DNA from 2 places in the Mesobacillus sp. S13 genome. Region 1 is predicted to be linked to the other one. Evidence: predicted binding sites of a transcription regulator. Region 1 holds the regulator's gene; the other holds the start of a gene.

Region 1 (11,327 bases):
GTTGCTGGGCGATGATCGTGCAGTCGATGTTAACAAGCTCGTATCCTTTTTCCTTTACAATCTTCCACACATGCTCAAGCAATTTAGCTGAATCGGCGTCCTTGAATTCAGGGTCAGTATCCGGGAAATGTCTGCCGATATCCCCTTCGCCGATTGCTCCAAGACATGCATCAGCTACTGTATGTAGAAGCACATCGGCATCTGAGTGCCCAAGCAGTCCTTTTTCATATGGAATCGTGATTCCGCCAATGATCAGCGGCCTGCCCTCCGTCAATTGATGTACATCGAAACCTTGTCCAATACGAAACATAGTGAATTACTCCTTTTAAAATTAGGCTGTTTATATATTCTCTTAAACACTGGATTCTTTTCGTTTCCGCAAAATCGCTTCTGCGAAATATAAATCTTCTGGTGTTGTCAGCTTAATATTATCATAGTCCCCTTCGATGATGCTGACTGGATGCGGGATTCGTTCGACAAGGCTTGATTCATCTGTACCAATGAATTGTTCCCTCATTGCCTTGTTATGCGCCTCAAGCAATACGGAAGCGCGGAAAGCCTGCGGAGTCTGGACTGCCCATAAGCTTGAACGCTCAACTGTTTCGGCTACCGTACCGTCCACCGCTTTCTTGATTGTATCTTTAACAGGAACAGCCACGATTGCCCCGCCATCTTTGCTTGCTGCCTCCACAAGTTTGTGGATTGTTTCCATTTTTATGAATGGGCGGGCAGCGTCATGGACGAGCACGATCCCATCCAGGGAATGGACGGCTTTCAGACCGTTATAGACACTGTCCTGGCGTTCCTTTCCGCCATTGACCAGTGATGATACCTTATGTATACCATACTCGTTCAATAAAGACTTGAACTGTTGCTCATCATTCGGACTGATGGCGAGAATGATGCCAGTGCATTCAGCATCTGCTTCAAACACCCTGAGTGTATGGATCAGGATCGGTACACCTTCCAATGTGAGCAGCAATTTATTCTTTCCTGCTCCCATCCTCTTTCCCTGACCCGCAGCAGGAATGATAACCTGATAAGGCATGATGAAAACTCCTTTAGTTTCTGCTTTTACAATATAACAACACTTTAACATATAAACGGGCAGTCGAGGCCCTGCTTCACGCCTTCAGGGAATCCATGAAGGAAGCGGGAATCAACTGCCCATATAGGCTTGATCCATTCGGAATGGATCAACTGATTATGCTTTTTTCCAACTGTTTTGGCTTTGCGAAAATCATCCTGCCAGCTGATGTTTGCAACACACTTGTCACAAGCACATCAATGCGCTTTCCGATATAATCACGGCCTTCTTCGACGACGATCATTGTGCCGTCATCCAGGTAAGCAATGCCCTGATTATGTTCCTTGCCATCCTTGATTACCTGGATGCTCAATTCTTCTCCAGGAAGGACGACTGGTTTCACCGCATTGGCAAGGTCATTGATATTCAGGACAGCAACCTTCTGCAATTCACACACTTTGTTCAGATTGAAATCATTTGTGACAACAACACCATTTGTCAGCTTTGCCAGCTTCACAAGCTTGCTGTCGACTTCCTGGATATCATCAAAATCACCTTCGTAAATTTCAACCTTAATCTTAAGTTCCTTTTGAATACGGTTAAGGATGTCCAATCCGCGGCGCCCGCGATTTCGCTTCAACACGTCAGATGAATCAGCAATATGCTGTAATTCTTCCAGGACAAATTGCGGAATGACAATGGTCCCTTCAAGGAATCCAGTCTGGCAGATATCTGCCACCCTGCCATCAATAATCACACTTGTATCGAGAATCTTCCACTCTCTTGCACGACTTTCCTTTTCCACTTCTTCTTCAGTGCCCTTTTTCTTTGAGCGTGAAAATAAACCCAGCAGTTCATCTCGCTTTTTGAAACCGACCTGGAAACCAAGATAACCAAATAAAAGTGTCAGGAGCGTCGGTGCAACTGTATTCACAACAGGCACCTGGATTGCATTAAGGGCAAATCCAACTAAGAATGCCACCAGCAAACCAAAGAAGAGGCCAACACTTCCAAACAGGACGTCAGTTATCGGTGCCTTGATCAGTGACTCTTCAGCCCACTTCACAAAATTGGTCACAGGATCTACAGCCCAAAAAGTAAGAAGATAAAAAATAAGTGCGCCTAAAACAGCAGTAACATAAGGATTATTGATGAGAGTCATGTCTCCCGCGTTCATTAATGATAATAAATCAGGAATTAAGAATATACCAAGCGTTCCCCCGATAATCAGGAAGCAGGCTTGAATGATACGTCTTAACATCCTTTCACCTCCTTTTAATCATTATAAACAACTTCCAAAATTTGAAACCCTCGTAATCAAACATTTTCTTTAAAATAAACATCCAAATGATTATACGATTTTACCATGGCAAAGGTTACGGATTTTGTACAAATAAAATCACAATACAGTAAGATTGACATAATCCTAATAGGAGTAAATCTCTTCTTTAACGTAGCACCAGGGCATGTTGGTGTCAATTAAAAGCAGGCCGCCAATGTTTGGGATTACATTTGACGGTCTGCCATCAGCTGGTCCCTGATGAGTTTGAAGCCTTCCTTGATTTTCCGCGCTCTTACCTCACCAATGCCCTCTACATCGTCCAGCTCTGCGACGGAAGCTGCAATCATTTTGGTGAATTTGCCAAAACGTTTGATCAAATTCTCCGTGATGATCATCGGCAGACGCGGAATCTTATTCAGCATCCGATAACCTCTAGGACAGATAAACTCATCCATATGCACATATCCCTGATGGCCGAGCAGCTTGAGGATGGCTGAATCCTCGATGACTCCGGCTTTTGAAAGTTCCTGGAACCGGGCCATCACAACATCTGCCCTTACTTCCTGTTCCGCAGAATAATCTTTGATGACAAGCAATGCTTCCCTTTCCATTTCGGATAACAGTTCCTGCATTTGCAGACGGATCAGCCGCCCTTCTAATCCAAGTTCACTCAAATACGTCAAAAGCTCCGTTTTGATTCTCAGCACCATTTCAAAGCGATGGATCACCTGAAGCAAGTCATTATAGGTTACAAGATCTTCAAACTCGAGGATTCCCAGGTTGGTGATGCTTTGTTCAAGCACGACCTTATACTTTTCCAACGTCTGGATGGCCTGGTTCGCCTTCGTTAGGATAACCCCGATTTCCTGCATGGCATAACGAAGGTTCCCCTGATACAGGGTGATGACATTCCTTCGCTGGGAAATCGCGATGACGAGTGCTTTTGTTTGCCTCGCCACCCGTTCCGCTGTCCTGTGCCTCATCCCTGTCTCAGTCGAGGGTACTCCCGTATCCGGCGCTAACTGGGCGTTGGCGAATAATATTTTGCTGCCAGTCTCGTTTAAGATGATCGCGCCATCCATCTTCGCCAGTTCATAAAGATAGCTGGGACTGAACCTGCAGTTGATTTCAAATCCGCCATCCACCAGGTTTTTGACCTTTTCATTGTATCCAAACACAATCAATCCGCCTGTCTTGGCCCGGAGCACATTATCGATTCCAGCCCTTAGAGGTGTACCTGGAGCGATAAATTGAAGGATTTCACCTAACTCTTGTTCCTCAAGCTCTCTATGTTCCAATCCATCAACCCCCTAAGGTGACTTTTAATGCATGGCTGACCGATGATACCCCGATAAGCTCCACTCCCCTTGGCGGTGTCCATCCACCAAGATTATTCTCCGGTAAAATAATTCTTTCAAAGCCAAGCTTCGCGGCTTCCTGGACGCGCTGTTCAATCCTAGAGACCCTCCTGACTTCACCTGTCAGGCCTACCTCGCCGATGATGCAGTCCGAAGCGCGAGTCGGTTTATCCCTGAAGCTTGAAGCAATGCTGACTGCCACCGCAAGGTCAATCGCCGGTTCATCCAGCTTCACTCCGCCGGCGACCTTCAAATAAGCATCCTGATTAGCCAGCAGCAAACCGACACGCTTCTCCAGCACGGCCATCAGCAGCGATACACGATTATGGTCGATACCGGTAGCCATTCGCCTCGGATTCCCAAAGCTCGTTGGCGAAATCAGCGCCTGGATTTCAACCAATACAGGCCGCGTTCCTTCCATAGAAGCCACAACCGTTGAACCGGAAGCTCCCTGGGATCTTTCCTCTAAAAAAATCTCTGATGGGTTTGCCACTTCTTCCAGTCCGACTTCCTTCATTTCAAAAATACCCATTTCATTTGTCGACCCAAATCGGTTTTTTACAGCCCGGAGGATTCGATACGTATGGTGCCTCTCGCCTTCAAAATAAAGTACGGTGTCGACCATATGCTCCAGAAGTCTTGGTCCTGCAATGGACCCTTCCTTCGTAACATGCCCGACAATAAAAATCGCAATTCCCTTTGTTTTTGCAATCCTCATTAACTCTGCTGTACATTCCCTTACTTGTGACACGCTCCCTGGAGCGGAGGTCACTTCCGGATGGAAAATGGTTTGGATTGAATCCACAATAACAAAGTCAGGATTGCTGTTTTCGATCGTAAGACTGATTTCATGCAGGTTTGTTTCCGAATATACAAGCAGATTATCCGATGTTACACCAAGCCGATCCGCGCGCAGTTTCGTTTGCCTCATCGACTCCTCACCAGAAATATAAAGGACTGAATGAGCCTTTTTAGCCAGCTGGTAAGAGACCTGCAGCAATAAGGTCGATTTCCCAATACCCGGGTCCCCGCCAATCAGCACAAGTGACCCTCTGACTACCCCGCCTCCAAGTACACGGTTCAACTCATTCAAGTCTGTTGTAATGCGCGGCTCGCTTACTGTTTCAATACTGGTGATAGGAGTGGCCTTTGCGGCAACACCCGTATTTCCTGTATTGGCAAACGCACCTCTTCTTGTCGATCCAGTGCTTTCCACTTCCTCGACCATCTTATTCCATTGCCCGCAACCCGGACATTTTCCCATCCATTTCGGAGATTCATAGCCACATTCCTGGCACATGAATTTTGTTTTTCTTTTTGCCATTTTCTTAGCCTCTCAATAAAAAAAGTTATTATCTTTATAATAAAGCCAAACAAGTAATAAAAGAAATGATAGCGACTGATGTGGGTATGTAATTTTTTGCAGCACATTGTTTACTTAAAATTATGTTCATATCCAGATGATGCGATTCCAACTATTTTAGAATGAAGATTTGGGCTTTACGAATACGAAATTGCATCCGGCATTTTTATGCAATGTGGCAAATTTTTGAGGGGGATATTGATAATATTCTCTTTTAGTAAAAAAGGGGTACACGTATTTGTACGTATACCCCTTTTGTTTACTTGTTAAGCCATTTTAAGCTTTTGCCGTTTTTTCTGGAGCCTTGACAACGAATTCGCCATTTTCAACATCTATTACGACATTTTGTCCAGTGAGGACGGTTCCCTTGAGCAATTCTTCAGACAGCTGGTCTTCGATATGCTTTTGGATCGCCCTGCGTAACGGACGTGCGCCGTATTCCGGATCATAACCTTCCTCCGAAATCTTCTCTTTAGCCGCATCTGTCAGCTCTAGCGTGATTTCCTGCTCCTTCAAGCGCTTCACAAGCTGGTCGGACATCAATGTAACGATTTCTTTCAGATGTGGCTTTTCAAGCGCATGGAAGACAATAATCTCATCGATACGGTTCAGGAACTCAGGACGGAATGCTTTTTTCAGCTCCTCCATCACTTTGCCCTTCATATCTTTGTAATCCTGTTCTCCATCCTGGATATTGAAGCCGACATATTTATTCCGCTTCAACGCCTCTGCTCCTACATTGGACGTCAGGATCATGATGGTATTGCGGAAATCGACTGTCCGGCCTTTAGAGTCAGTCAAACGGCCATCCTCAAGCACCTGCAGCAGAATATTGAACACGTCTGGATGCGCTTTTTCAATCTCATCCAGCAGAATAACGGAATATGGCTTTCTGCGTACCTTTTCAGTCAATTGGCCGCCTTCATCGTATCCAACATAGCCCGGAGGTGAACCAACAAGACGTGAAGTTGAATGCTTTTCCATGTACTCTGACATATCGACGCGGATCATCGCATCTTCATCGCCAAACATGGACTCCGCAAGCGCTCTCGCTAATTCCGTTTTACCTACACCTGTTGGTCCAAGGAAGATGAAAGAACCAATTGGACGTTTCGGATCCTTCAGGCCTGCACGAGCACGTCTTACTGCCTTGGATACAGCTTTTACAGCTTCGTCCTGGCCGATGACACGTGAGTGTAGGATTTCTTCCAGGTTCAGAAGTTTATCTGTTTCTGTTTGCGCTAGCTTGGATACAGGGATATTCGTCCAGCTTGATACCACATGCGCGATATCTTCCACTGTCACTTCACTGTTCTCCTTGCCCTGCTTTTCTTTCCACGACTTCTTCGTATTTTCCAGCTGTTCACGGAGACGCTGTTCTGTATCCCTTAATGAAGCAGCCTTTTCAAACTCCTGGCTTTGTACAGAAGCGTCCTTCTCCTTGCGAACTTCCTCCAGCTTCACCTCAAGCTCCTTAAGGTTTGGCGGAGTTGTATAGGAACGCAGGCGAACCTTCGAACCAGCTTCATCAATTAAGTCAATTGCTTTATCCGGCAGGAACCGGTCAGAAATGTAACGATCTGATAATTTTACTGCTGCTTCAATTGCTTCATCCGTAATGGATACCCTGTGGTGAGCCTCATAGCGGTCACGAAGCCCTTTTAAAATTTGTACGGACTCCTCAGCCGTTGGCTCATCTACAGTGATTGGCTGGAAGCGTCGTTCAAGTGCAGCATCTTTTTCGATGTATTTACGGTATTCATCCAATGTTGTCGCACCGATACACTGCAGTTCACCGCGAGCCAATGAAGGCTTCAGGATATTGGACGCGTCGATCGCACCCTCCGCGCCACCAGCACCGATCAGTGTATGAAGCTCATCGATGAAAAGAATGATATTTCCGGCCTGACGAATTTCGTCCATGACCTTTTTCAAGCGGTCCTCAAATTCTCCGCGATATTTAGTTCCTGCAACCACCGTTCCCATATCAAGCGTCATGACACGCTTATCACGCAGGATTTCCGGCACCTCATTATTGACGATTTGCTGTGCCAATCCTTCCGCAATCGCTGTTTTACCAACCCCTGGCTCCCCAATCAATACCGGGTTGTTCTTCGTCCGGCGGCTTAGCACTTCAATGACACGCTGGATTTCCTTGCTTCGGCCGATGACCGGGTCAAGGCTGCCTTCCCTGGCGATTGCCGTTAAGTCTCTTGCCAGGCTATCAAGTGTCGGCGTATTGGCATTAGCCGTTCCGCCTCCCTGATGTCCGGAAGTTTCATTGCTGCCTAGAAGCTGAAGAACTTGCTGGCGTGCTTTGTTGAGGCTGACACCAAGATTGTTCAATACTCTTGCAGCCACGCCCTCTCCCTCACGAATCAATCCAAGGAGGATATGTTCTGTGCCAACATAGGAATGGCCCAACTTCCTTGCCTCATCCATAGAAAGCTCGATGACCTTCTTTGCTCTAGGTGTATAGTGAATCGTCTGGGAAGTTTCCTGTCCGCGGCCAATCAGATTCTCAACTTCCTTCTGGATTTTCTCCGCTCCTAGACCAAGTCCGTAAAGTGCCTTTGCCGCAATGCCCTCACCTTCACGCACCAGGCCAAGTAAGATGTGTTCTGTGCCGATATTGTTATGTCCAAGGCGGATTGCCTCTTCCTGTGCGAGTGCCAATACTTTTTGTGCTCTCTCGGTAAATCGTCCAAACATCATAAGATCATCCTCCTGACTCATCTTTTGTTTCCATTTTCAAACGTTCTCTTATTAAAGCAGCCCTGCGGATATCCCGCTCATTTGGTCTTAACGGCCCTCCTGCATATTGCTGTAAAAACCCAGGCTGAGTTAATATCATCAATTCATTCAAAATCGATTTTGATATATCTTTTATGAAACCCATATCTATACCAAGCCTTAAATCAGACAGGCAACGGGCGGCTTCCTTCGTTTCGATGATTCTGCTGTTAGAAAGTGTTCCATATGATCGAAACACTCTGTCTTCTAATTGTATGTTCGAAGTCTTCGCTAATGCTTCCCGCGCTGACCTTTCCTGAGATATAATCTGGCTTACAACACTTTTTAAATCGTCAACGATGTCCTCTTCCGATTTCCCGAGCGTTATTTGGTTCGATATTTGAAAAATATTGCCGAGCGCTTCACTGCCCTCTCCGTAAATACCTCTTACCACCAAACCAAGCTGGTTAATCGCCGGAACAATCCGGTTCATTTGCTGAGTTAAAACAAGGCCAGGCAGGTGCATCATTACCGATGCCCTAAGGCCGGTGCCCACATTCGTAGGACAGCTGGACAAGTATCCAAATTCCTCATCGAATGCATAATTGACATACTCCTCGAGCCAATCATCGATCTCATTAGCAGCCTGTAAAGCTTCACTTAACTGGAATCCTGGGAATAAACATTGAATCCTGATATGGTCTTCCTCATTGATCATGATGCTGACTTCTTCATTATCTGATAATAGGACGGCACCATGAACGGAGTTTTCTGCAAGATTTGGACTGATTAAATGCTTCTCGACCAACACCCTCTTCTGCAAAGGCGGAATATCATCCATCTTGATCGTTTCCAACTGACCAAATGCAGCTGCTGATGAATTGCTGGCACGTTCCATGATCGTACCAATCACCGCCTCTGCCTCTCCATCAGTGAATAGCGTTGGAAAATTATATTCATCAAGGTTCCTTGCAAAGCGAATGCGGGAGCTAAGGACGATATCCGAATCAGGTCCATCATCACTCATCCAGGAGCTGACAGCCTGATTGATGAACTTCTCCAATGACAAGGCTACTCCCCTCCCTCTTGGCCTTTTGATAATTTCCTTTCAAGTTCCCTGATTTGGTCCCTTGTCTCAGCAGCTTTCTCAAACTCCTCCGCTGTAATGAGGTTTTTCAAGGTTTGCTTAAGCTGATCAACTGTCTTTCTTAAATGAAGGTCGCCACCGATTCTTTTAGGGATTTTTCCATTATGGACGGAATTCCCGCTATGGAGTCTCCTGACAATCGGGATCAGCTGTTCGCGAAAAGCATCATAACAAGTCGCACAGCCAAACCTGCCTACCTTTACAAACTGCGGAAACGTCATTGAGCATTGCGGGCACTGTGCAACCTGCTCCGCTTCAAAAGCTTCCTTTTTCTTCTCCGTAAATGCAGGTTCCATATTCAGCAAACCAGCAAGCAAGCTATTGATTGAAAAAGCAGGGCCGTTGTTCATCATAAACAAATCGCCTTTTTCCTGTGCGCATATCTCACACAAGTGCAATTCTGATTTTTCTCCATTTGAATAATTCGTGAAGTGCAGCGTTGCCGGCCTTTGATTACACTCTTGGCAGATCATGCCCTCACCTCTTTATCTGCTTTGATATTATTTATACTTCAATGCCATAAGCATTGCCTTCAGCATCCTCGCACGCAGCTCATCACGCTGCGGAAGCTCTATATACAGGACGGACCTGTCAAGCACACTCAGCATGATCTTTGCCTCACGGTCAGTGACTACATCCTCCTCAACAAGACGGAAGATCACATGCTCAGCGCTGCTTTGCGAAATTCGTGTTTGAATCAAAGACAGTAAATCATCAATCAAATGTGCATGATCATATGCCTGGACCTTGATAATCCGGATGTAGCCGCCGCCACCCCGTTTGCTCTCAACAAGATAACCCCGTTCAATCGTGAACCTTGTATTGATGACATAATTGATCTGGGACGGCACGCACTGAAATTTATCGGCGATTTCACTTCGCTTGATCTCAACGATGTCCTTATCGCTCATTTCTAAAACCTGCTTGAGGTAATGTTCTATGATGTCCGATATATTCCTCACTAAACCTCCCCCAATCTGACTTTGACTATATTTGACATTAATTATACAAAAAATTTTTTCTCGACGCAATGAATGCATCCTGAACTCACTTCTCCAAAAATTATGTATGCCAAAAGATGTTATTAAGGGGATTGTTGGTTATTATACCCATTTTGAGGCAAGTGGAAACTTATATAAGGGTACATCTACGAAAAATTTGTAATCAGGAACAGGTTAGAAATGCAGCTGGCAGAGTACAGATTGAAACTGTTTTTGGAAGGGCTAAATGTATAATGGGTAAATTGATATGAAAATGGTTGATATATCTTATTGTCTGGGAATCTCACCTGTGCCTGTATCCACTAACTTGCTAACTTACCAAAGAAGATAATGAAAGCTAAAAATGCTGATAGCCCCAGAGTCAGGAAGATTGTTGAAAAACTTCTTGCCGCGCTCTTCCAATCTTTCATACCGGAAAGTCCGATGAGCCCAATAAGTAAAGTCAGTAGAGAAGCAACTAAAAGCAGGACGTGTGGATGTAATCCAAAGATGGTGTAAACATTTGGGCCTGTAGAGGAAATTACGAAAAATAGTAATACCCAGATTGTCGATAAAACGAATGACCAATAATTCAATTGTTTTGTCATTGATTCCTCCTATAGGTTTGTTAGATATTTGACCGAGGATGTTTTATTATTGGGTGACGGTTGCTTATGAATTTATAAATTCAACAAAAGATTCATTTATCCTTCCAGGACTATAAAGAAGCGGGATTAATTGTATTTTCACTATGTATAAATAACGCTCGGGTATTTGCCAACTTTAAGCCCATTTTGCCTTTTTGGACAGGAAGTGGATCTAATTTCGGATAGCTTTTTATGTTCGTGCTCCAAACTTATTCCGGAGTAGTATTAGGTTCGGATAAGTTTTTATTGTTTTCCTCTGGACTTGTCTGAAGGTGTTTCTGCTTCGGCTAACTTTTTGTTGTTTATCCCTAAACCTGTCTGAAGTTAGCTCTTCTTTTGACAGCTTTTTGTGTTTTACCTTCTAACCTGTCTTAAGTTAGCTCTTCTTTTGACAGCTTTTCGTGTTTTTCCTTCTAACCTGTCTAAAATTAGCTCTTCTTTTGACAACTTTTCGTGTTTTTCCTTCTAACCTGTCTTAAGTTAGCTCTTCTTTTGACAGCTTTTCCTGTTTTTCCTCCAAACCTGTCTGAAGTTGACTCTTCTTCTGACACCTTTTTGTGTTTTACCTCCAAACCTGTCTGAAGTTGGTTCTTCTTTTGACAGCTTTTCCTATTTTACCTTCAAACCTGGCTTAAGATGACTCTACTTCAGACAGATTTGTCTGCTTTGCCTCCAAACCTGTCTGAAGCCATTGGCATACAATCAGTTGGTGCTATATTCAGCACCTTTTATAAATCAGAACACAAAAAAAGAACAGCCATTACAGCTGTTCTTTCGCGTGCCCGGCGGC
Region 2 (11,327 bases), 1.3 Mb from region 1:
TCTCAAGTGAACATCTTACTGCCGCGCTAAAAGAGGTAACGAACACAACCTTCAATCAAATCACAGTTGATGGAGATACATCTACGAACGATATGGTGCTTGTGATGGCAAATGGTACTGCGGGGAATCAACCGTTGGATCCAACCCATCAAGACTGGGCAGTTTTTGTAGAACTGTTAAAAGAAAGTTGTGCTAGTCTTGCGAAACAGATTGCAAAGGATGGTGAAGGGGCAACTAAGCTGATAGAAATCTCGGTATCTGGTGCAATGTCTGATGAAGAAGCGCGCAAGATAGGAAAACAGATTGCAGGCTCCAACCTCGTCAAGACAGCAGTTTACGGCGCAGATGCGAACTGGGGACGGATTATTGGGGCAATTGGCCAGAGTGGAGCATCCGTAAATCCCAAAAATGTTGATATTTCCCTTGGAGAAATTACTATGCTTAAAAATAGTACACCGATTGCATTTGATGAAGATCATGCGAGGGAATATCTGATGAATGAAAAGGTCGAAATATTCGTCGACCTCCATCTGGGAGAAGGGAAAGGAATGGCCTGGGGCTGCGATCTTTCCTATGATTATGTGAAAATAAATGCAAGCTATCGGACGTAAAGGAGCGGATTCATTGGAAACGGTGGTCATTAAATGTGGTGGAAGTGTTCTTAAGGACCTTAATGACAATTTCTTTAATAGTCTTAAAGAATTGATCGAGGACGGACTTTACCCTGTCATCGTTCACGGTGGAGGGCCAGCGATCAATTCGATGCTTGAGTTACTTGAAATCGAGACAAAATTCAAAGAGGGTCTACGTGTGACATGTGAAAAGACCATTGAAATCGTTGAAATGGTACTGTCTGGACAGACGAACCGGCAGCTTTGCAGCATGCTGTCGATGCATGATTTCCATGCTCTCGGCATCAATGGCAGTGATGGCCGATGCCTTCAAGCAGAGTTTATTGATAAGCAGGGTTTAGGATTCGTCGGAACCATTACCCATGTGAATACAAACTTGATTATGATGGCGATTAATAATGGCTATATCCCCGTGATTACTCCAATCGGAATCACTCAGGATGGCAGCAAGCTTAATATAAATGGTGATTATGCAGCAGCCTCGATTGCGAAAGCATTAAAGGCTGAACGCTGTGCATTTGTAACCAATGTGGACGGCATCCTGATAAAGGGAGAGCTGGTCGGCGAAATGTCGGAAAGTCAAATTGAAAGCTATATATCAGATGGGAGCATCTATGGAGGAATGGTTCCGAAGGTTATGTCTGCATTGTCAGCTACAAAGGCGGGAGTCGACACTGTCATGATTATTTCTGGCAAAAAGCAATTCTATAAAAATAACTGCTGGCACGGAACAGCGATTGCCACAAAAGAAGAGGTGTATGAATGAGCCATTTATTCCCGACCTATCAACGATGGGAAATAGAGCCTGACAAAGCAGAAGGGACGATTATCTATGGAAAGGACGGTCAACGATACCTTGATTTTACTTCTGGTATTGGTGTCTGCAATTTGGGTCATCGCCCTGAGGCAGTTGAACTTGCTGTCAAGAAACAGCTGGAATTGTTCTGGCATGTATCCAATCTGTTTCCGCAAAGCATCCAGGAAGCAGCAGCGAAAAAGCTCGCAGAAGAAACTGGCCTAGATTGTGTATTTTTTGCCAATAGCGGTGCTGAAGCAAACGAAGCAGCTATTAAACTGGCAAGGAAAGCTACGGGCAGGGGGAAAATCATCACTTTCATGCAATCCTTTCACGGCAGGACCTTTGCAGGGATGGCTGCGACCGGCCAGGAAAAAATCAAGCAAGGGTTCGGAAGAATGCTTGAAACATTTATCCATCTGCCATTCAATGATCTGGAGTCACTAAAAGCTGAAATTGATAAGGATACAGCTGCGGTGATGCTTGAAATTATCCAGGGTGAAGGCGGCATCCATGTCGTTACCAACGAATTTATAAAAGAAGCAGCAAGTTTATGTGCTGAAAACGGAGTCCTGCTTATAATCGATGAAATTCAAACCGGGGTCGGCCGGACAGGGAAGCCATTTGCCTTTCAGCATTTTGGGATTGAACCCGATATCATCACCGTTGCCAAAGGTCTTGGCAATGGGTTTCCGATAGGAGCGGCAATTGGCAAAGCTGAATTAGCAGAGTTTTTTGGCCCAGGAAGCCACGGATCGACATTTGGCGGGAATCCAATCAGCACATCGGCAGCATTGGCCGTTATGGAAGCCATTTTTAACGCTGGATTCCTGGAAGAAGCATCTGCCAAGGGTGAACTATTATTTGACTTGCTTCACAAGAGCGTTGGTGGTTTGGATATTGTGAAAGAAATCCGTGGACTCGGATTGATGGCCGGAATTGAACTGAATGTTGAAGCCCAGCCAATTCTTGCTGAATTGAGGAAATCTGGATTGATTGCACTGTCTGCAGGAGAAAAGGTAGTCCGTCTGCTTCCGCCGCTGAATGTAACAAGGGAAGAGGTAGAAGAGGCTGTGTCATTGATGAAATCTACTCTAAGTAACTATAAGGTAACAGTATAAATTTTTTTAGCAGGAAATGTATAAAAATAAAATTAATTAAATAAATATACGTTTGGAGATGTGTCTGATGAAAGGATATCTGCATCTGGCTGACGGCAAGACATTTCAAGGGCACTTGCATGGGTCGTTAACTGAAGAGGGAATTACTGGTGAAATCGTATTTTTTACAGGGATGACCGGTTATCAAGAAGTTCTCACTGATCCTTCCTATAAAAATCAAATCATTGTATTCACCTACCCTCTGATCGGCAATTATGGCATCAATGAGCATGACTTTGAAAGCAAAAAGCCCCATGTTGCAGCAGTAATTGTCTTTGAAGCTGCAAAAACAGCTTATCACTATGAAGCGCAGCATAGCTTCACTGAATATTTGGAGAAATGGGATATTCCCATGCTGGAGCATATAGATACGCGGGAGCTCGTAAAATCCATCCGCCAGAACGGGACGATGCCTGCCAAATTATCAAGTGAACGCGTTTGTGAATCCACCTGTGACAGTATGAATGGTCTTAAAGTGCAGGAGGTATCATCGAAGGCACCAGAAACGATTGGTTCTGGTGACACCCACATCGTATTAATTGATTATGGCTTTAAGAAATCCATCGCTGACCATCTGGTAAAACAAAATTGCCTCGTGACAATTGTTCCGTACAATTATACCTTTGAGCAAATTGCAGCCTTGAAGCCTGATGGTGTGCTTTTATCAAATGGACCAGGCGATCCGAAGGAATTATTCGGGCAGTTGCAAGAGATCAGGAAAGTAATCGAGCACTTTCCTGTATTGGGGATTTGTCTAGGGCATCAGCTGGCAGCGCTCGCACTTGGAGGCGATACTAAAAAAATGCTCTTTGGCCATCGAGGAGCAAACCAGCCTGTTTACGATATGAAAAGCAACCGGGTATTCATGTCCTCTCAAAATCACAGCTATGCAGTGGATCAAAATAGCATCGGGAGCACAGGATTGAAGATCCGTTTCTTCAATAAAAATGATCAGTCAATCGAAGGCCTCTACCATGAGCAATGGCCGCTGATGACAGTCCAGTTCCATCCGGAAGCAAGTCCGGGGCCTGAAGACAGTGTATTCATATTTGGAGAATTCATCAATACAGTCAAATACAGAAAGCGGAGAGAAGTCAGTTATGCCTAAAGATAATCATATAAAGTCAATACTGGTAATCGGTTCAGGCCCGATCATCATCGGTCAGGCTGCTGAATTTGATTATGCAGGTACACAGGCCTGCATCGCCTTGAAAGAGGAAGGCTATCGGGTAATCCTTGTAAACAATAACCCAGCAACTGTCATGACGGATCATGTATTTGCAGATGCAGTCTACTTTGAACCAATGACTGTGGAAGGCGTGGAAAAAGTGATTCAGGCAGAAAAACCGGATGGGATTTTGGGGACTCTCGGCGGTCAGGCAGGCTTGAATCTGGTGTTTAAGCTCAGTGAAGAAGGAATTCTAAAAAAGTATAATGTGAGAGTGCTTGGCACCTCGGTTGCAAGCATCAAGCAAGGTGAGGATAGGGAAGCCTTCCGCAGTCTAATGCATCAGTTGAATGAACCGGTGCCGGAAAGTGAAATCGTGCAATATGTCGCAGAGGCGGTTGCGTTTGCTGAGAAGATTGGTTTTCCGCTGATTATAAGACCTGCTTACACTCTTGGAGGAACAGGCGGCGGCATTGCCGGGACAATGGAAGAATTGGTCTCCCTTGTAACAGGTGGGCTGAGTGAGAGCCCGATTCATCAATGTTTGGTCGAAAGAAGCATTGCCGGCTATAAAGAAATTGAATATGAAATGATGCGTGATACAGCGGGCACTTGTATCTCAATTTGTAATATGGAAAATATCGACCCGGTCGGCATCCATACAGGGGACTCGATCGTAGTGGCTCCCTCACAGACGCTTACTGACAGGGAATACCAGATGCTCAGGACATCCGCTGTTAAAATCATTTCAGCTCTTGGAATTGTTGGAGGCTGCAACATCCAGTTTGCACTCGACCCTAAAAGCAAAAATTACTATCTAATTGAAGTGAACCCGCGGGTCAGCCGGTCATCAGCGCTTGCTTCCAAAGCGACTGGATACCCGATCGCGCGTATGGCGGCAAAATTGGCAGTTGGATACAACCTTGCCGAAATCATCAACCCTGTTACAGGCAATACCTTTGCCAGCTATGAGCCATCGCTCGACTATGTAGTGGTGAAAATACCGAAATGGCCGTTTGAGCAATTCCCGCACATTGATAGGTCTTTAGGGACACAAATGAAGGCAACCGGAGAAGCGATGGCAATCGATCGAAGCTTTGAACGAGCGTTTATCAAAGCCGTCCGTTCACTGAACATAAAAATGCTTGATTTAAAGCTGCCGACAATTGAAGGCCTTACCGTCGATGAGCTATACGATTTAACAGGAAAGCAGACAGACCAGCGGGTTTTTGCATTGCTCGAACTGATGCGTCGGGGTGAGCCAATCCAGCTTATCAATGAAAAAACAAAAATAGATTTGTTTTTCCTAAACAGATTTAAATCATTGACAGAAATAGAGAATCAAATTGCAAAGCTTGAAATCGAAAGAATATCAGCTGCTGAGTTAAGGTCCCTGAAAGAGAAAGGCTTCAGTGATGCCTATTTGGCAAAGGAATGGAAGGTTAGTGAAAAGCAGGTAAGAGAGCTTCGTAAAAAGCACGGTATTGCACCTGTTTATAAGATGGTTGATACATGTGCGGCAGAATTTGAGTCAGCTTCGAATTATTTTTACTCAAGCTATATTGGTGAGAATGAAGCAAAAGTCGAAAACAGTAAACGAAAGGTACTCGTCATTGGCAGTGGTCCAATTAGTATTGGTCAGGGAATCGAGTTCGATTATTGTTCGGTTCATGGTGTTTTTGCCCTTAAAGAAGAGGGTGTTGAAACTATCATGATCAACAATAATCCCGAGACAGTCAGCACAGATTTTACGATATCAGATCGATTGTATTTCGAACCTTTAACAGAAGAAGACATCCTGAATGTGATTGAAATGGAGGGGATAGAGGAAGTCATTGTCCAGCTGGGAGGGCAGACTGCCTTGAATCTTGCCAAAGGTTTAGAAGAAGCTGGAATCAAGCTGCTGGGAACGAGTTCGGCAACCATTGATTTATTTGAAGACCGGGATCAATTTTATCAGTTGCTCGACAAGCTGAAGATTCCCCGCGTACAGGGTGAAACAGCCGGGGATGAGAGTGAACTGCTGGCTGCTGTTGAGAGGTTGGGATACCCCGTATTAATCAGGCCTTCCTACGTGATTGGCGGCTTGAATATGGTGATAATCCGAAACACTGAGGAACTTAAAACTGCTCTGGCAACAGCTAATATTTCATATCCCATACTGGTGGATCAATACCTTGAAGCAGCAGAGGCGGAACTTGACCTTGCATCCGATGGAAAGCATATCCTGATTCCCGCCATCATTGAGCACATAGAAAAGACAGGAGTCCATTCAGGGGACAGCTTTTGCATCATCCCGGCGCGTAGTTTCACAAACGAAACAAAGCAAAAGATGGCTGATTATGCAAAACGGCTTGTGAATGAATTGAAGTATAAGGGATTAATGAACATCCAATTCATTGTGAAGGGACATGAAGTGTTTTTACTTGAAGTTAATCCACGCTCAAGCAGAACAATGCCGATCGTCAGCAAGGTAGCAGGCGTTGAACTAGTCAAGAAAGCGACAAAAATATTGCTTGGGAAATATAATTTGTCGAAAGATGAAGTTTTGCTAGACTCCGATGCTCCATACGCAGTCGTAAAACACCCAGTTTTTTCGAATTTTGCATTGAAAGGACTGGACGCCAAGACCGGTCCGCAAATGATTTCAACTGGAGAAGGAATCAGCATTGCTTCGACACTTGAAGAGGCATTGACCAAGAGCTTCCATTCAATCAACGGGAAAGCTGTCCATGGAGCAATCGCCTTTGCAGATGAAAAAGAGCTCTTGGAAGCAGGGAAGCAGGCTGGTGACTATCATTTCATTCATATTGATGAAGTAAAGGATCCTCATAAGGTGGCAGCCTTGTATTGTCCGGGTGAATCAGAAAAAGATCTCTCTTTGAGAGAGTGGGCTGTCAAGAACCGGAAAATTGTATTGACCCAAAAGGAGACTTTATCTGCACTCTTAAAAAGTGCGACAGCAAAGAGTTGGGATGTAAGCTCCCTGGACAAATGGCTGGCAGAAACTAGAGAGGAAGTGGTGGCAGAATGACAGCATTACAGCAGCTTCAAATTGATCTAAAAGGAAAGGACCTATTAACCCTGGCTGATTTGGAACCACAGGAAATCCTTACTTTATTAGATAAGGCAATAACTTTAAAAGAAAAGACATTAAATAAACAATTTGACCAGCCACTCAAAGGCAAAATACTCGGAATGATTTTTGATAAATCCTCAACGCGTACGAGAGTATCATTTGAGGTAGGAATGATTCAGCTGGGCGGAAGTGCCCTTTACTTAAATGGCAGCGACCTTCAGCTCGGCCGCGGCGAGACTGTTTCGGATACAGCCCAGGTCCTTTCGCAATATCTTGACGGAATCATGATCAGAACATTCTCGCACAAGTCAGTTGAAGACCTTGCCGCCAATGCTGAAATTCCAGTCATCAACGGATTGACGGATTTGTACCATCCATGCCAGGCACTTGCAGACCTTTTGACAGTCTATGAAAAAAAGGGGAAGCTGAAAGGCCTCAAGCTTGCTTACATCGGTGATGGAAACAATGTCGCTCATTCCCTAATGATTGCCTGCACAAAAGTCGGAATGGATGTAAGTATTGCTTCCCCACAGGGATACTTCCCGAATGAGGAGGTAACAGCTCAATGTAAAGAATTTGCTAGGCAGAGTGGTGCAAATTTGGTCATTACAGATTCACCAGAAGAAGCCGTTGATGCGGCAGATATCATCTATACGGATGTGTGGACCAGCATGGGACAGGAAAACGAAAATGAGCAGAGACTCAAAGACTTTTCACAGTTCCAGGTAAATGGAAAATTACTTGAATTAGCTAATGAAGACTATTTGTTCATGCACTGTCTCCCCGCACACCGCGGTGAAGAAGTAACGGCAGAAGTGATTGACGGTGCGCACTCCGTCGTATTCGAACAAGCAGGAAACCGCCTCCATGCCCAGAAGGCATTACTTGTGGAGATATTGAAGGATTAAAATCAAAGTGAGAAAACGAAAACCGGCTACCAAAATCCAGGTAGCCGGTTTTGTATTAAGAAAAGATGAGGACAAGTGGCCCTACAATGAAGCAGTAAATCGCAAAGTACTTCAAGTTTCCACGAGCCATGATATTCATGAACCATTTTAAAGAGAAGTAAGAGGCAATCAGAGAAGCGATGAATGCGAAAACATATGGTACTGCCAGTTCATCAAGGTATGGATCTGTTAAAATGTCTGAAAATCCAAGGATCATGCCTCCGACGCTGACTGGTATATATAAAAGGAAGGAATAACGCAATGCGGTTTCCTGTTTCATACCAAGTGCCATCGCCGCGACAATCGTTGCTCCAGAACGGCTAATTCCAGGGATAAGAGCTACTGCTTGGGCTAAACCGACAATAATGGCATCCTTTAAGCTTAAGTCTCCATCATTTTTCCGGCCCCTCAGGTTACGGATTAACCACAATGCCAAACCTGTAACTAACAGCGTAAAACCTACAGTCTTAATCGAAGCTAAGTTATCCTCAATAAAATCCCCAAACAGGACCCCGATTACACCAGCAGGAATCGTTCCAACAATTAAATAAACGATGAACATAAAATCAGATTTCGCTTCTGGGTCTTTGTTCTTAAGATATGCAAGTCCATTGACAATTAATCGCATGATATCTTTACGATAAATCAATAGAACAGCGAATAAGGAAGCAGTATTTACTAAAAGTGCAAAGCTCATTCCTCTAATTTCAAGCCCGAAAAAGTGCTCTGCGATTTCAAGGTGTCCGCTTGATGAAACAGGGATCGGTTCAGTTATTCCCTGGAACAGACCAAGAAATATGTATTTAAGCAAGTCATAAAAGTTTTCCATGTCGTTTTGAATCCTCCGTTTTAAATAAGATAACAAATATATTATATCCGCTTTGTGAGTTGTCCAGCTCCAGCGCCTAGCCCCTCGAGTCGCTTCGGTCCTGCCAATGAAGTCAAAGAGCGACTTCACTGTCAGGCCCTCCACCGCTTGTCGGGGCTGAACAAGGCGCTTCCGCTTTTCTTTTCTCATACACACTAATGTACCGTATAACCCTTTTTTTTGGAAGGATAAAATATGCATAAATACTTTATTTGAATCAGTAAATAATATAATTGCCGGAATACTTTAATGAAGGAGGAAGGCAAATGGGTCAAAGTCATCAGTTTCGTGCCGGACAAAAGGCACCGAATAATGGTATTTACATTGAAATTGGCGAAACAGGCAGTAATGTCAACAATCCACAGAAAATCAAGCTTAAAGCTGGGGACCGTTTTCCGGAAAACTCCAACCATAACCGCCACTGGACTTACATGCCTAAGTTCAAATAGCCTGTAACTCAATCTACAGGATGAGAGCTAATCAAGGGTGAAATTTATTCTGTATTTTCTAAAGCCATCCAATGCGGATGGCTTTACTAATTGGGAATTTTTATTATAATATAATTAAAGGTCAAAAAAGGTCAAAGGAGTGGTTGGGCGTGGATTTGAATAAAATGACTGAAAGCTTGCAAAATGCCTTTGTATCAGCCCAGACCCTGGCTGTTCAACATAATCACCAGGAAGTAGATGATGCACATCTGCTGCTTGCACTGCTTGAGCAAGACGCCAATCTGGCGGCAACGCTGCTTACTGCTATCGGACTTAACCTGAATCATTATAAAGAAGAATTGGACCATATCCTGTCAAAGAAACCGCAAGTTTCTGGCAGCGGGGCAGAACAGGGTAAATTATATATTACTGCAACTCTGCAGAAGGTTTTGGCACAGGCAGAAAAGGAAATGAAACAGTTTGAGGATGACTATTTGTCTGTGGAACATGTTTTGTTATCTTTACTTGATATACCGAGCTCAGAAGCTGGTACAGCTTTAAAGAAACTAAATGTCAGCAGAGAAAAATTATTAGCGAGAATCAATGAGGTTAGGGGGAACCAGAGAGTGACTTCACAAAACCCAGAAGCAACTTATGAGGTGTTAAAAAAATACGGCCGTGACCTTGTGGAGGAAGTCCGGGCAGGAAAGGTCGACCCGGTGATTGGCAGGGACAGTGAAATTCGCAATGTCATCCGCATCCTATCAAGGAAGACAAAAAACAATCCTGTGTTGATCGGGGAGCCAGGTGTCGGTAAGACAGCGATTGTAGAAGGACTGGCACAAAGGATTGTCCGCAGGGATGTTCCGGAAGGCTTGAAGGATAAAACAGTTTTTGCACTGGACATGAGTGCGCTGATAGCTGGCGCCAAGTTCCGTGGCGAATTTGAGGAAAGACTGAAAGCAGTATTAAATGAAGTGAAAAAAAGTGAAGGGAAAATCCTCTTGTTCATCGATGAGCTCCATACCATTGTTGGCGCAGGTAAAACCGAAGGGGCAATGGATGCCGGCAATATGCTGAAACCGATGCTTGCTCGTGGAGAACTGCATTGCATCGGGGCTACGACACTTGATGAGCATCGCAAATATATTGAAAAGGACCCTGCGCTTGAACGGAGATTCCAGCAAGTACTGGTGCAGGAGCCTGATGTTGAGGATACCGTGTCTATTTTACGAGGATTGAAGGAAAGGTTTGAAATCCACCATGGAGTAAATATCCATGACCGTGCGCTTGTTGCAGCAGCCACATTATCTGACAGGTATATCACGGATCGATTTTTGCCGGACAAGGCGATAGACCTTGTGGATGAAGCATGTGCCATGATCCGTACGGAAATTGATTCGATGCCTGCAGAGCTCGATGAAGTAACCAGAAGGGTGATGCAACTGGAAATTGAAGAAGCTGCGTTGACAAAGGAAAAAGATGATGCCAGCCGGGAACGATTAGAGGTTCTTCGTAAGGAACTAGCCAACTTGATGGAAAAAGCGAATGCAATGAAATCCAGATGGCAGAAGGAAAAAGAAGGCATCCAAAAGGTTCAGGAACAGCGGGAGCTGCTGGAGAAACTTCGTCGGGAGCTGGAAAAAGCAGAGAATGACTATGATTTGAATAAGGCAGCAGAACTTAGGCATGGCCGAATTCCGGCACTTGAAAAAAATCTGAAGGCACTGGAATTGGAAGTCAGCGAGAATGAAGGAGAAAGATTGCTTCGGGAAGAGGTCACCGAAGAAGAAATTGCCGGAATCGTTTCACGGTGGACAGGTATTCCTGTAATGAAGCTCGTAGAAGGCGAACGTGAAAAGCTTCTTAAACTTGAGAGTATCCTCCATGAACGTGTTGTCGGACAAGATGAAGCGGTATCGCTAGTGTCCGATGCGGTTCTCAGGGCAAGAGCCGGCATCAAGGATCCGAACAGACCAATCGGTTCGTTTATCTTCCTCGGGCCGACTGGTGTGGGTAAAACCGAACTGGCCAAAACGCTTGCTCAGTCATTGTTCGATAGTGAAGAGCATATCATCCGAATCGATATGTCTGAGTATATGGAAAAACATGCCGTTTCAAGACTCATTGGAGCACCTCCGGGATATGTAGGGTATGAAGAAGGTGGCCAGCTGACAGAGGCGGTCAGAAGGAACCCGTATTCCGTCATACTCCTCGATGAAGTGGAGAAAGCACATCCAGAAGTTTTT

Evidence for each region. Region 1 encodes CtsR, which represses protease genes until heat stress. Its sites were predicted from a motif close to ATGGTCAATAAAGGTCAAACA; they were not measured.
Region 2: clpB (ATP-dependent chaperone ClpB) is a predicted target of CtsR. The motif match lies at 9,217-9,237, and genes of this name have one in related genera.

Annotation. Positions count from the first base shown of each region.
Region 1 covers NZ_CP084622.1:106,685-118,011, reverse strand. Annotated here, with positions in the region: gene ispF (2-C-methyl-D-erythritol 2,4-cyclodiphosphate synthase) at 1-310, opposite strand, end outside; gene ispD (2-C-methyl-D-erythritol 4-phosphate cytidylyltransferase) at 353-1,048, opposite strand; gene LGO15_RS00595 (PIN/TRAM domain-containing protein) at 1,197-2,288, opposite strand; gene disA (DNA integrity scanning diadenylate cyclase DisA) at 2,534-3,607, opposite strand; gene radA (DNA repair protein RadA) at 3,612-4,991, opposite strand; gene clpC (ATP-dependent protease ATP-binding subunit ClpC) at 5,307-7,745, opposite strand; gene LGO15_RS00575 (protein-arginine kinase McsB) at 7,750-8,832, opposite strand; gene LGO15_RS00570 (protein-arginine kinase activator protein McsA) at 8,835-9,383, opposite strand; gene LGO15_RS00565 (CtsR family transcriptional regulator) at 9,411-9,872, opposite strand; gene LGO15_RS00560 (hypothetical protein) at 10,214-10,498, opposite strand; rRNA gene rrf (5S ribosomal RNA) at 11,318-11,327, opposite strand, start outside.
Region 2 covers NZ_CP084622.1:1,379,661-1,390,987, forward strand. Annotated here, with positions in the region: gene argJ (bifunctional ornithine acetyltransferase/N-acetylglutamate synthase) at 1-611, shown strand, start outside; gene argB (acetylglutamate kinase) at 592-1,398, shown strand; gene LGO15_RS06925 (acetylornithine transaminase) at 1,395-2,549, shown strand; gene LGO15_RS06930 (carbamoyl phosphate synthase small subunit) at 2,617-3,696, shown strand; gene LGO15_RS06935 (carbamoyl-phosphate synthase (glutamine-hydrolyzing) large subunit) at 3,689-6,790, shown strand; gene argF (ornithine carbamoyltransferase) at 6,787-7,743, shown strand; gene LGO15_RS06945 (undecaprenyl-diphosphate phosphatase) at 7,799-8,611, opposite strand; gene LGO15_RS06950 (YjzC family protein) at 8,917-9,099, shown strand; gene clpB (ATP-dependent chaperone ClpB) at 9,249-11,327, shown strand, end outside.